DNA from 3 places in the Clostridium senegalense genome. Region 3 is predicted to be linked to each of the others. Evidence: a T-box and tRNA genes for the amino acid it is inferred to sense, from the RefSeq annotation. Region 3 holds a T-box; the other regions hold tRNA genes.
What was found. A T-box is a leader RNA that pairs with one kind of tRNA and senses whether it is charged. The one in region 3 lies ahead of thrS (threonine--tRNA ligase), so its partner is inferred to be a tRNA-Thr.

Region 1 (4,216 bases), on a different contig from region 3:
AATATGGTAATAGATATTGGTGGAGGAACTACAGATATAGCTGTTATATCTTTAGGTGGAATGGTAGTTAGAGAATCTATTAAAGTAGCAGGAGATAATTTTGATGATGCTATAATTAAATACATAAGAAAAAAACACAAATTAATGATAGGTGAGAGAACTGCTGAAGATTTAAAGATAAACATAGGATCAGCTTATAAAAAAGATGAAGAAATTGACATGGATATAAGAGGAAGAGATTTAATTACAGGTCTTCCTAAAAATATAACTGTTAATTCTACAGAAATGAGAGAAGCTTTAAGAGAAGCAGTAGCTTCAATTGCGGAGTGTACTCATGCTGTACTAGAAAAAACACCACCAGAATTAGCAGCAGATATTGCTGAAAAAGGCATAGTTATGACTGGTGGAGGAGCACTTTTAGATGGTCTAGATAAATTAGTACAAGACTATACAAAGGTACCAGTATATGTAGCTGAAAATTCTGTTTCATGTGTTGCAATAGGAACAGGAAAAGCATTAGAATTTATAGATAAAATGGGTGATTCCTTTGGAGGACAAGACCTATCTTTTTATTAATAATTTGATTGATAAAATGACACAGTTTTTTACTGTGTCATTTTATTATTTAAAATTATGGGAAATTTAAATAAAAGATGAGTTATCAAAAGCTAAGTAATATGAATGCAAAAGAGCCTTTGTTATAACCTTAGATAATTGCATAATTAGGTTTAATCTTATATTTCTATTTGTAAATAATTCCGTATCATCACTAGAATCTATAATTCCGATTAAAGACATATCTCCTACTGGTGGAAGTAATTTTCCGACACCTTTGCCAGGGTTTATGGAAAAGTCCCTTGCTTGTATTTCACCTATACTTGAATGTGGTCCAAGACAAGCATCAATTCCTATTATTTTTGAATTAGGATGTTTAAGTTTAATTTCATTCAACTTATTTTCTAAGTTTAATGCATGTATAGGATCAGAAATTGTTCCATAAACAGGTAAAGGGAAAAAATTTTCTTTTAAACAGGTTCCAACTAGTGGACCTAAACAATCGCCTATGCATCTATCTGTACCTATACATATAATAATAGTATCTTCATCTAAATAATCTTTAATAAAAGTAGCTAAGTTGTAATAAGCTAGGGGATTTTTATAATGGGTTTTAATTTTAGTCACTGATTGCACCTCCTAGAGAATTGTGATTCATTTTAAAGAAATTTAAGTATCAACTTAAAATTGATTTATACAAAATAAAATTTAATTATTATCTTCTATAATATTTGTATAAATGTAAAAATATGAAAAATGCGCTTAATAATATATATGCAAAAAAACAGAATGTGATTATAAACATTTAGAAAAAAATAAAAATATTTTTTATGTAAGTATACATTTGAATATGAGTCTTTGGATTTGTTAATAATTAAGTATATATAAAATTTTTTATGTTCATAATATTAAATGGGAGTGATAATTATAAAAAAAATATATTCATGTATAATAATTTTGTGTACTATAATTTATAGTTGTACTATGTTGAATGTCTATAGAAATCATGAGGATTTAGTTGTAAAAAATGAAATTAATATAGAGTCTGAAAAAATTAAAAAAAATGATGAAATTGCAAAGGAAAACCAAAACAAGAGTTATTCAGATCCTTTGATTTTTAATAAGAAAAAAAATGAAGAGAATACTAAAGAAGCTTTAAAAGAGAAGATTATTGAAAATAATGAGGAAAATATTAATACTTATGATGAGGTAAGAAAGTATAAAAATAAAAAATATTTTTATGATGACATGAAAGAATTTGAGAATAATGGTGATGTTACAGTTGAAGAATTTGATTCTTACAATAAAAATAAAAAAAAATTAGATAAAGAGCTAGTGAGGGCAGAAGCAAAGGAAGTTCTAAAACAAGTATCCTTATCAGAAAAGAAAAAACTAATAACATTTGCATATAAAGTACCTAAAAAAGAATTTAATAATATAGTTAAATATTTAAATTATGAAAATAAAGATTTAGGTGTAAAAAAAGTTATATCTGTATTAGAAAAATATTTAACAGAAGAAGAAATTAAAGAAGCTAAAGAAATTGCCAAACCTTTTATAAACAAAGAAATAACTAAAGAATTTTAAAAATGATTTTAATTTAACAAAGTAAATTGGTAAGAAAAAGAGAGAAAAACTTAGAAAGTAAGAATAAATTTAAAATAATTGCTTGTAAAGGCTAAATTTGGATTTGAAAAAAATACTCCAAGATTATAAAATAAACCTTGTCGAAGTTACCGACTAAAAATAACACGCTAGCATGGCTCAACGGTAGAGCAGCTGATTTGTAATCAGCAGGTTGTAGGTTCGATTCCTATTGCTAGCTCCATAAGTGGAGGAGTTCCCGAGTGGCCAAAGGGGGCAGACTGTAAATCTGTTACGTTTCGTTTCGATGGTTCGAATCCGTCCTCCTCCACCATATAACACGGTCGCATAGCTCAGCTGGGAGAGCATCTGCCTTACAAGCAGAGGGTCACAGGTTCGAACCCTGTTGTGACCACCATTAAACTTAAAATATAAATAATACGCTGGCATGGCTCAACGGTAGAGCAGCTGACTTGTAATCAGCAGGTTGTAGGTTCGATTCCTATTGCCAGCTCCATAAGTGGAGGAGTTCCCGAGTGGCCAAAGGGGGCAGACTGTAAATCTGTTACGTTTCGTTTCGATGGTTCGAATCCGTCCTCCTCCACCATATAACACGGTCGCATAGCTCAGCTGGGAGAGCATCTGCCTTACAAGCAGAGGGTCACAGGTTCGAACCCTGTTGTGACCACCATTAAACTTAAAATATAATAATATGCTGGCATGGCTCAACGGTAGAGCAGCTGACTTGTAATCAGCAGGTTGTAGGTTCGATTCCTATTGCCAGCTCCATAAATGGAGGAGTTCCCGAGTGGCCAAAGGGGGCAGACTGTAAATCTGTTACGTTTCGTTTCGATGGTTCGAATCCGTCCTCCTCCACCATACACTTTAGATTTTCTAAAGTGTTTTTATTTTTAAATAAATTAAATTATTGAATATATTTACCATATAAATCAAATAATATATTGTTGACAGTGATGTATTTTAATGATAATATTGTATCATAAAATTATATAATTACTCTTATCCAGAGAGGTGGAGGGAAAGGGCCCTATGAAACCCGGCAACCGGTGCGTAGCACAATGGTGCCAATTCCTGCAGAAATATTCTGCAAGATAAGAGAGTGCGAGTACGAAATTTCGACCTCTTCTTATCAAAGAAGAGGTTTTTTATTGCATAAAAATAGTAGTTACAAGGATTTTGTAATAATAAATATACCTTGTATTATTTTTAAGGCCACTCTCTTCGATTAGAACGGAAATTTGAAAGGAGATTTGAAAATGAGAAGATTATTTACATCAGAATCAGTAACAGAAGGGCATCCAGATAAAATTTGTGATCAAATATCTGATGCAGTATTAGATAGTATATTAGCAAAAGACTCTCATGCAAGAGTAGCTTGTGAAACAGCAGTAACTACAGGAATGGTGTTAGTTATGGGTGAAATAAGCACAAATTGCTATATAGATATTCCTAAAGTAGTAAGAGAAACAATAAAAGAAATAGGTTATACAAGAGCAAAATATGGATTTGATTATAAAACTTGTTCAGTATTAACATCAATAGATGAGCAATCACCTGACATTGCACAGGGTGTAGATGAAGCTATTGAAAAAAGAGGACAAGAAATGGATGAAGTAGAAGCAGTTGGAGCTGGAGATCAAGGTATGATGTTTGGATTTGCAAGTAAAGAAACTCCAGAATATATGCCACTTCCAATAGCTATGTCTCATAGACTTTCAAGAAGATTAACAGAAGTTAGAAAAAATGGAACATTAGAATATTTAAGACCAGATGGAAAAACTCAAGTTACAGTTGAATATGAAAATGAAACTCCAGTAAGAATAGATACAATAGTAATATCTACACAACACTGTGAAACTGTAACACAAGAACAAATAAGAGAAGATTTAATGAAGCATGTTGTAAAAGCTGTTGTTCCAGCAGAATTATTAGACGAAAATACTAAATACTATATAAATCCAACTGGTAAATTTGTTATAGGTGGACCACAAGGAGATTCTGGTTTAACAGGAAGAAAAATAATAGTAGATACTTATGGTGGATATGGAAGACACGG
Region 2 (4,216 bases), on a different contig from region 3:
GAGCTTATACTTTTACTAATTCAATACTGTGTTTCTAAAGGTAAGGTTGACTATAGGTATTTTGAAAAAATAGCAATGGCTTGGCATGATCAAAAGATATCAACTATTGATGAAGCGCAAAGCTTTATAAAAAGACATGAAGATAAATGGATTAGTATAAGAAAAATCCTTAAATATTTAGGCGTTAATTCTCCTGATGTTATGAAACCACAGGAAGATATGATTTCAAAATGGATTCATACTTATAAATTTTCTAATGAAATTATTTATAAAGCTTGTGATATTTGCTTCGAACGACTTAATAGGGCGGATTTTAAATATATTGATGGAATACTTAATAGTTGGTTTAAATCCGGAATATCTACTCTTGAAGATATTGAGAAAAAGGATAAGAAAAAGCTTAATTATAAACCTATAGTAAAATCTTCTAATAAAGATACTTTTAATAATTTTGAACAACGAAATTATGATTTCGATAAATTAGAAAAAGATTTGTTAGGATGGTATGATAATGAATAAAACTTTTCATTCACAAGTTATGAAAATGTATGAAACGGTAAGAAAAAATGAAGAGCTTAAATTAGAAAAGAGAAAAATGGAGATACAAAAAGCTCTTCCTCAAGTTATAGATATTGAAAATGAAATAGGAAAACTTTCAGTAAAATTATCACTTATAGCAATAAAACCAATGGATGATAAAGATGCTGCCATTAATAGTATAAAAAATAAAATGATTGATTTAAAAATGAAAAAATCAGAGCTTTTAGTTTCTAATGGCTATCCTATGGATTATTTATCACTTATATATAAATGTGATAAATGTAAGGATACTGGATATATCTACACTAAAAAATGTGATTGCTATAAAAGGTACCTTGTAAAGGTTGGTTATGAAAATTCTGATTTAAAGCACTTACTTGATAAGCATAGCTTTAAAAATTTCGATATAAATTACTTTTCAAAGGATTTTTACCAAGGTAATTTAAGTCCTAGAGCTAATATGGAACGAATATATAAAAGCTCTATTATATACGTGGAGGATTTTAAAAATCATAATGAGAACTTACTATTCTATGGTAATCCAGGAACAGGTAAAACTTTTCTTTCTCATTGCATAGCTAAAGATTTAATAGATGCTGGACACTTTGTTATATATAGAACTTCTGATGATCTTATATCAAATTTAAAAGATGCTAAGTTTAATAATAATATAGGATTATATGAAAGCTTAGTAGATTGTGATTTATTGATTATAGATGACTTAGGAACAGAACAACTTTCAGATTTTAGTAAAAAAGAGCTTTTTAATCTTTTAAATACTAAACTCTTAAAAGATAAAAAAATGATTATTTCTACTAACTATGCATTAGATGAACTTTCATCTATATATTCTGAAAGATTTACATCTAGACTATTTGGTAACTTTACACTAAAAAAATTTTTTGGTGATGATTTAAGATTAAAAGTAGCACGCTCAAAAAGGCGCTAATATAAAAAACTATCTTTAAACTTAAAGATAGTTTTTTTGTTATATAGGAAGATACATTTATATTAATCATCAAATCTTTGTTGTTCATTAAACATAAAAAATAAAAAGCTCAACTTTTTCAAGCTGAGCTTTTCATACAAAAGGAAAATTTCTTTTAAAGGATAAACGACTATAACCAACTTTGTCTACCTATATATTACCACGTTTTCAAAGTATTGTGAATTTTGTTTTTTCAATAGTTGCTACTTACTCTATAGGTTTTCTTAATATATTTAATGCAACCTTTGACTTCTCATCTGCACTAATGATTTAATATATAAAAAAGGAAGGCCGAATATGACCTTCCTGAATATTACTATTTTAAAAATAAAAAAACCTTGAACTAAGTTCAAGGTTTTAGTTGGCGACCTAGAAGGGACTCGAACCCTCGACCCCCGGCGTGACAGGCCGGTACTCTAACCAACTGAGCCACTAGGCCAGATTTTTGGTGGTCACAACAGGGTTCGAACCTGTGACCCTCTGCTTGTAAGGCAGATGCTCTCCCAGCTGAGCTATGCGACCAAATATGGTGACTCCTAGGGGAATCGAACCCCTGTTACCACCGTGAAAGGGTGGTGTCTTAACCGCTTGACCAAGGAGCCTTATTATGTTTTAAAAAGTGGAGCTGGCAATAGGAATCGAACCTACAACCTGCTGATTACAAGTCAGCTGCTCTACCGTTGAGCCATGCCAGCAAAATTATGGCGACCTAGAAGGGACTCGAACCCTCGACCCCCGGCGTGACAGGCCGGTACTCTAACCAACTGAGCCACTAGGCCAATTTTTGGTGGTCACAACAGGGTTCGAACCTGTGACCCTCTGCTTGTAAGGCAGATGCTCTCCCAGCTGAGCTATGCGACCAAATATGGTGACTCCTAGGGGAATCGAACCCCTGTTACCACCGTGAAAGGGTGGTGTCTTAACCGCTTGACCAAGGAGCCTTATTATGTTTTAAAAAAGTGGAGCTGGCAATAGGAATCGAACCTACAACCTGCTGATTACAAGTCAGCTGCTCTACCGTTGAGCCATGCCAGCAAAATTATGGCGACCTAGAAGGGACTCGAACCCTCGACCCCCGGCGTGACAGGCCGGTACTCTAACCAACTGAGCCACTAGGCCGTATGTGGTGGTCACAACAGGGCTCGAACCTGTGACCCTCTGCTTGTAAGGCAGATGCTCTCCCAGCTGAGCTATGCGACCACTAAATGGTGACTCCTAGGGGAATCGAACCCCTGTTACCACCGTGAAAGGGTGGTGTCTTAACCGCTTGACCAAGGAGCCATATGTCCTTTTGCTTTTGTTAGGTCTTGTGCATAGTTTCCTTCGCACCCGACAAGTAATATAATACCTAAACTCTTTATTAATGTCAACATTTTTTTATATTTTTTTTCGTATTTTTTTATTTTATTTTAAAATTTAGCATTTTCAACAATTTAAACTAGCTAAGATAGGTTAAAACTAAACTAATTTATTATTTTATTACTGCTTTTGTTGAAAAATTCATATGAAAAAGTGATTTTTTAAGCTATATTTAGACTTATATCTTTCTTTTTCACTGGTAAAATTACCTTTTTGTATAATTATTTATCATTTTCTATTTTAATCACTATATATTTTAAAAGTTCATTTGATGTTATTTAATTGTAACGGTTATAATATATAATGAATCTATCTAGATTTTTGATTTATTAATTAATTGTACAAAAATTTTATTCTAAAATATTTTATTAAATTTAATATGATTTAGGTATTTACGTACTTTTGTATATACTTAAAAATTACAATGTACATACCTATATCTTTTACATATTTATTTTTTTTAAACTTGTTTACAAGAATTTTACATATTTATATTATATGTAGAGTAATTTAACTCTATAACTTTCATTTAGGAAGGAGAAATTTATTTGAATCACGATATTATTATAATTGGAGGCGGTGCCTCTGGTATTATTACTTCTATTTTGTGCAAAGACATGGGTTTAGATGTTGCTATAATTGAAGGTACTGATAGAATTGGGAAAAAAATATTAACAACTGGTAATGGTCGTTGCAATATAACAAATAAAAATCTATCATCATTAAGATATCATAGCTCTAATAAAGATTTTTTTATATCTGCCTTAGAGAAATTTACTTTACAAGATACTATAAATTTTTTTAATTCAATTGGAATATATTTAACTACTTTAGATGATGGAAAAATGTATCCTATGTCACTGCAAGCATCTTCAGTAGTGGATTTATTATTGTTAGCACTTAAAGAACGTAGTATACCTATTTATACAAATAAAAAAGTATGTACCATTTATAAAAATAAAAATTTTAAAGTTCAATGCACTGATGATGAATTTTTCACCTGTAATAAACTAGTCATTGCAACTGGTGGAAAGAGTTATCCCAAAACTGGTTCTGATGGCTCAGGATTTAAATTATCTAAAACTTTAGGTCACTCAATAATTAATCCTGTTCCAGCTATTGTACAACTTAAACTAGATTATAAAAAACTTAAAGCTATATCCGGTGTTAAATTTGATGGAAACACTGATATATATGTAAATAAAAAACTTGTTCGTAGTGAATTTGGAGAAATATTATTTACTGACTATGGAATATCTGGCCCACCAATACTCCAACTTAGTAGAATCGCATCTTATAGTATTTCTAAAAATAAAGATGTTTTTATTT
Region 3 (4,216 bases):
TCTAAAGGATAAGAATGAATATAAAGACATGTTTATAAACTATAAAAATATTCAAAATGATTTACCTAGAACTGTATATGTAAATGAATATGAAGATAGTAATTTTAAAGTTATAGCTAATTATGAAGAAGATTTAGATTTAAAAACATCGTCTTTAAAAGATAGTTCTATATTTGGAAAGAATTTTACCATATGGCGTGAAGAAAAGGTTAGAAGAAGGGATGGTTCTTCTACTAGAAATACAGCAGTTAGACTTAGGTGGTATAAGGGTTCTGGAAGCTTTTATACTATATCACTTCCAGAGAATGATATTTATTTAGAGAATATAAATAATAACTCAATACTGCAATTTTCAGCATGTAGAATGGATAATTACGATGTTTTAAAAAATGAATTTAATGATGTAGATTTTACAATTCAATTGGAAGATGTTAATGGAAATATCTCATCTCTTTTATTAAAAGATTACTATACGTTATATCCTCCATTAAGGTCTAATTTATATAAAAATAACTTTCTAGTTAAAAACAATACAATAGAACATGAACTTCAAAATTTTACTTTCCCAATAGAAGAATTTGTTAAAAACAATTCTAAATTAAATATTAAGAAATTAAAAACTATAAAGTTTGTTTTTGATAAAGGAGTTAAAGGAGATATTCTGCTAGATAATATTGGAGTATGTATTTAAAGACATTTTTTATTATTTAAATAAAAGTTAGTTATGTTTGAACTTTCTAGGTTGTTTTAAACAATATTATATTAATTATACTTTTTAATTTGAGATATAATAAAACCAGTACTTAATAAAATAGTACTGGTTTTCTATTTAAAATTATAATCCTAAAAAACATTGAACATTTTCTACATGTCCTGCAACTTTTACTTTTCTATATATTTTTTCAATATTACCGCTTTCATCAATTATAAAAGTACTTCTTTCAATTCCAATGGTCTTTTTCCCATAGATATTTTTTTCTTTTAAAACTCCATATAAGTTGCACACTTCTTCTTTTTCGTCAGATAATAATACAAATGGTATATTATATTTTTCGATAAATTTATCATGAGATTTTAAAGAATCTCTACTTACACCTAATATTACTGAATTTTTTTCTTTAAAATCGTTATATACGCTTGTAAAGGCTAGTGCTTCTTTAGAACATCCAGAAGTATTATCTTTTGGATAAAAGTATAAAATTACTTTTTCCCCTAAATAATCACTTAATTTATGTTCATTTTTATCACTTCCCATTAATGTAAAATCTGGTGCCTTTATTCCTTCTGTTAAAATTAAATTCTCCATAAAGAAAACTCCTTTCAATTCTAAACATATTATTAATAATAATTATCTCATAGTAAATGTTATTAGTAAAGCGATAAATAAATTGTACTTTTATTCTATATAGTTTTTTAAAATATGCTATAAATTATAAGTACAATTTAAAAAACTATAAAAAATTTTCAGAAATGTGTTTACAAAGTAATTTTAGTATGATACTATAAGTATAAATTATTAATCTTTTCTGAAAAGGTTATATATTTGAATTTGTGCACAAATAAATGTAAATTAAATATTAAATAGACTATGATAGGAAGAGTATTATAGGTTACAGTTTACAGAGAGGGAATATCACTGGCTGGAAGTATTCCTAAATATGACTATAAGAAAACTACCCTGGAGTTATGGCTTATTAGCTTTTAAAGTGAAATGTCATCGGTTAGATGCCGTTATTAAAACGAGAAGAATTGAATTTTAATTCAATTTGGGTGGAACCACGAATATACAGCATTCGTCCCAACAGGGATGGATGCTTTTTGTTTTACCCAAAATCAGTAATGATTTTAAATTAATAATAAAATAATAAATTAAGCTAAAGTTTTACATAAAATTATTGAAATACAAAAACAAAAGTTCTCTTAATATTAAAATAATTACAAACTATGTGTAATATTAAAATTTATAATTAAAATATAATTTTAAAAGTGTACATAGAATTATAATATTAAGCATTTATTATCAAATGAGAATAGAAACTTTATTATAAAATAATTAAAAATGTTTTATGACGATACTTATAAACGACGTATTATATAGCTTTACAATAAAAAATAATAAACATAAATCTTTTTTAAAAATAAATTTATATTTTCAATTGATAAGGAATTTTTGAAAATTAAGCATTAAAAGTTTGAGAATTTATATAAAAAATATTTTGGAGGGATAACAATGAAAATGATAAATATAAGATTAAAAGATAATTCAATAAAAGAAATAGAGGAAAATATTAGTGTATATGAACTTGCTAAATCAATTAGCAACAAATTAGCAAAAGTAGCTATAGTAGGAAGAGTTAATGATGAATTAGTTGATTTAAGTTATAAATTAAAAGAAAATGATAAAGTTGAAATTTTAACATATGAAGATAAAGAAGCTATAGATGTTTTAAGACATTCAACTACTCATATAATGGCACAAGCTGTTCAAAGACTTTATAAAAATGCTAAATTAGCAATAGGACCTTCAATCGACAATGGATTCTACTACGATTTTGATGTTGAAAAAGCTTTTTCAGAACAAGATTTAGAAAAAATTCAATGTGAAATGGATAAAATAATAGAAGAAAATCTTCAATTTGAAAGAATAGATGTATCAAGAGAAGAAGCAATAAAGTTAATGGAAGATAAATGTGAACCATATAAAATAGAACTTATTAAAGAATTACCAGAAGGAGAAAATATTTCACTATATAGACAAGGTGATTTTGTTGATCTTTGCAGAGGACCACATATTCCATCATCAAAATATATAAAAGCTTTTAAATTATTAAGTGTAGCAGGTGCATATTGGAAAGGTAATGAAAAAAATAAAATGCTTCAAAGAATTTATGGTACAGCTTTCGAAGATAAGAAAGCCCTTGATGCATACTTAAACAACTTAGAAGAAGCTAAAAAAAGAGATCATAGAAAGTTAGGTAAAGAGCTTAAATTATTTACAGTTATGGAAGAAGGACCAGGATTCCCATTCTTTTTACCAAATGGAGTAGTGTTAAAAAATACTTTAATAGATTTTTGGAGACAACTTCATATAGAAGATAACTATATAGAAATAGAAACACCTATAATGTTAAATAAAAAATTATGGGAAACTTCAGGACACTGGTATCACTATAAAGAAAATATGTACACTTCTGTTATAGATGAAGAAGAATTTGCATTAAAACCTATGAACTGTCCTGGTGGAATGCTTGTATATAAATCAGAAGCACATTCATATAGAGATTTTCCAATGAGAGTTGCAGAACTTGGAAGAGTTCATAGACATGAACTTTCAGGAGCGTTACATGGACTTATGAGAGTTAGAGCGTTTACTCAAGATGATGCCCATATATTTATGTTACCAGATCAAATAAAATCAGAAATCAAAGGTGTTATATCACTTATTGATAAAGTTTATTCAAAATTTGGATTTAAATATAGTGTAGAACTTTCAACAAGACCAGAAAATTCTATGGGTAGTGATGAAGAATGGGCAATTGCAGAATCTTCATTAAGTGGAGCTCTAGATGAAATAAATATGGAATACAAAATAAATGAAGGTGATGGAGCTTTCTATGGTCCTAAAATAGATTTCCATCTTGAAGATAGTATAGGAAGAACTTGGCAATGTGGTACTATCCAATTAGACTTCCAACTTCCACAAAGATTTGATCTTAACTATATAGGAGCTGATAGTGAAAAACATAGACCAATAGTTATTCATAGAGTAATTTTAGGTAGTATCGAAAGATTTATTGGTATATTAATAGAACATTTTGCTGGAAAATTCCCAACATGGTTAGCGCCAGTTCAAGTAAAGGTACTTCCTATATCAAATAAATTTAATGACTATGCAATGGAAGTAACTAAAACTCTTAAGGATAATAATATAAGAGTTCAATTAGATGATAGAGATGAAAAAGTAGGATACAAAATTAGAGAAGCTAGCAATGAAAAAGTTCCTTATATAATAGTTATAGGTGAAAGAGAAGTTGCTGACAAAACAATTGCACTTAGAACTAGAAAAAACGGTGATCAAGGAACTGTTGCTTTAGAAGAATTTATTAAAAATATTAAAATTGAAATTGAAAATAAAGACATATAAAATTTAATTTGTAATAACTAAAATGTGCTATTAATGAACTGAAAAGTTTATTAATAGCACATTTTTATTTAG

Region 1: it encodes a tRNA-Thr, which carries the amino acid that the T-box ahead of thrS (threonine--tRNA ligase) is inferred to sense. The anticodon was not compared.
Region 2: it encodes a tRNA-Thr, which carries the amino acid that the T-box ahead of thrS (threonine--tRNA ligase) is inferred to sense. The anticodon was not compared.

Annotation. Positions count from the first base shown of each region.
Region 1 covers NZ_JAHLNC010000007.1:45,308-49,523, reverse strand. Annotated here, with positions in the region: gene mreB (rod shape-determining protein) at 1-576, shown strand, start outside; gene yyaC (spore protease YyaC) at 643-1,182, opposite strand; gene KQI36_RS12335 (hypothetical protein) at 1,540-2,142, shown strand; tRNA gene KQI36_RS12330 (tRNA-Thr) at 2,309-2,383, shown strand; tRNA gene KQI36_RS12325 (tRNA-Tyr) at 2,389-2,473, shown strand; tRNA gene KQI36_RS12320 (tRNA-Val) at 2,482-2,557, shown strand; tRNA gene KQI36_RS12315 (tRNA-Thr) at 2,582-2,656, shown strand; tRNA gene KQI36_RS12310 (tRNA-Tyr) at 2,662-2,746, shown strand; tRNA gene KQI36_RS12305 (tRNA-Val) at 2,755-2,830, shown strand; tRNA gene KQI36_RS12300 (tRNA-Thr) at 2,854-2,928, shown strand; tRNA gene KQI36_RS12295 (tRNA-Tyr) at 2,934-3,018, shown strand; SAM riboswitch class I at 3,157-3,258, shown strand; gene metK (methionine adenosyltransferase) at 3,417-4,216, shown strand, end outside.
Region 2 covers NZ_JAHLNC010000003.1:260,539-264,754, forward strand. Annotated here, with positions in the region: gene KQI36_RS08445 (DnaD domain protein) at 1-519, shown strand, start outside; gene KQI36_RS08450 (ATP-binding protein) at 512-1,489, shown strand; tRNA gene KQI36_RS08455 (tRNA-Asp) at 1,891-1,967, opposite strand; tRNA gene KQI36_RS08460 (tRNA-Val) at 1,975-2,050, opposite strand; tRNA gene KQI36_RS08465 (tRNA-Glu) at 2,056-2,130, opposite strand; tRNA gene KQI36_RS08470 (tRNA-Thr) at 2,149-2,223, opposite strand; tRNA gene KQI36_RS08475 (tRNA-Asp) at 2,231-2,307, opposite strand; tRNA gene KQI36_RS08480 (tRNA-Val) at 2,314-2,389, opposite strand; tRNA gene KQI36_RS08485 (tRNA-Glu) at 2,395-2,469, opposite strand; tRNA gene KQI36_RS08490 (tRNA-Thr) at 2,489-2,563, opposite strand; tRNA gene KQI36_RS08495 (tRNA-Asp) at 2,571-2,647, opposite strand; tRNA gene KQI36_RS08500 (tRNA-Val) at 2,653-2,728, opposite strand; tRNA gene KQI36_RS08505 (tRNA-Glu) at 2,735-2,809, opposite strand; gene KQI36_RS08510 (BaiN/RdsA family NAD(P)/FAD-dependent oxidoreductase) at 3,436-4,216, shown strand, end outside.
Region 3 covers NZ_JAHLNC010000005.1:110,386-114,601, forward strand. Annotated here, with positions in the region: gene KQI36_RS10495 (alpha/beta hydrolase family protein) at 1-691, shown strand, start outside; gene KQI36_RS10500 (peroxiredoxin) at 836-1,306, opposite strand; T-box leader at 1,580-1,804, shown strand; gene thrS (threonine--tRNA ligase) at 2,237-4,144, shown strand.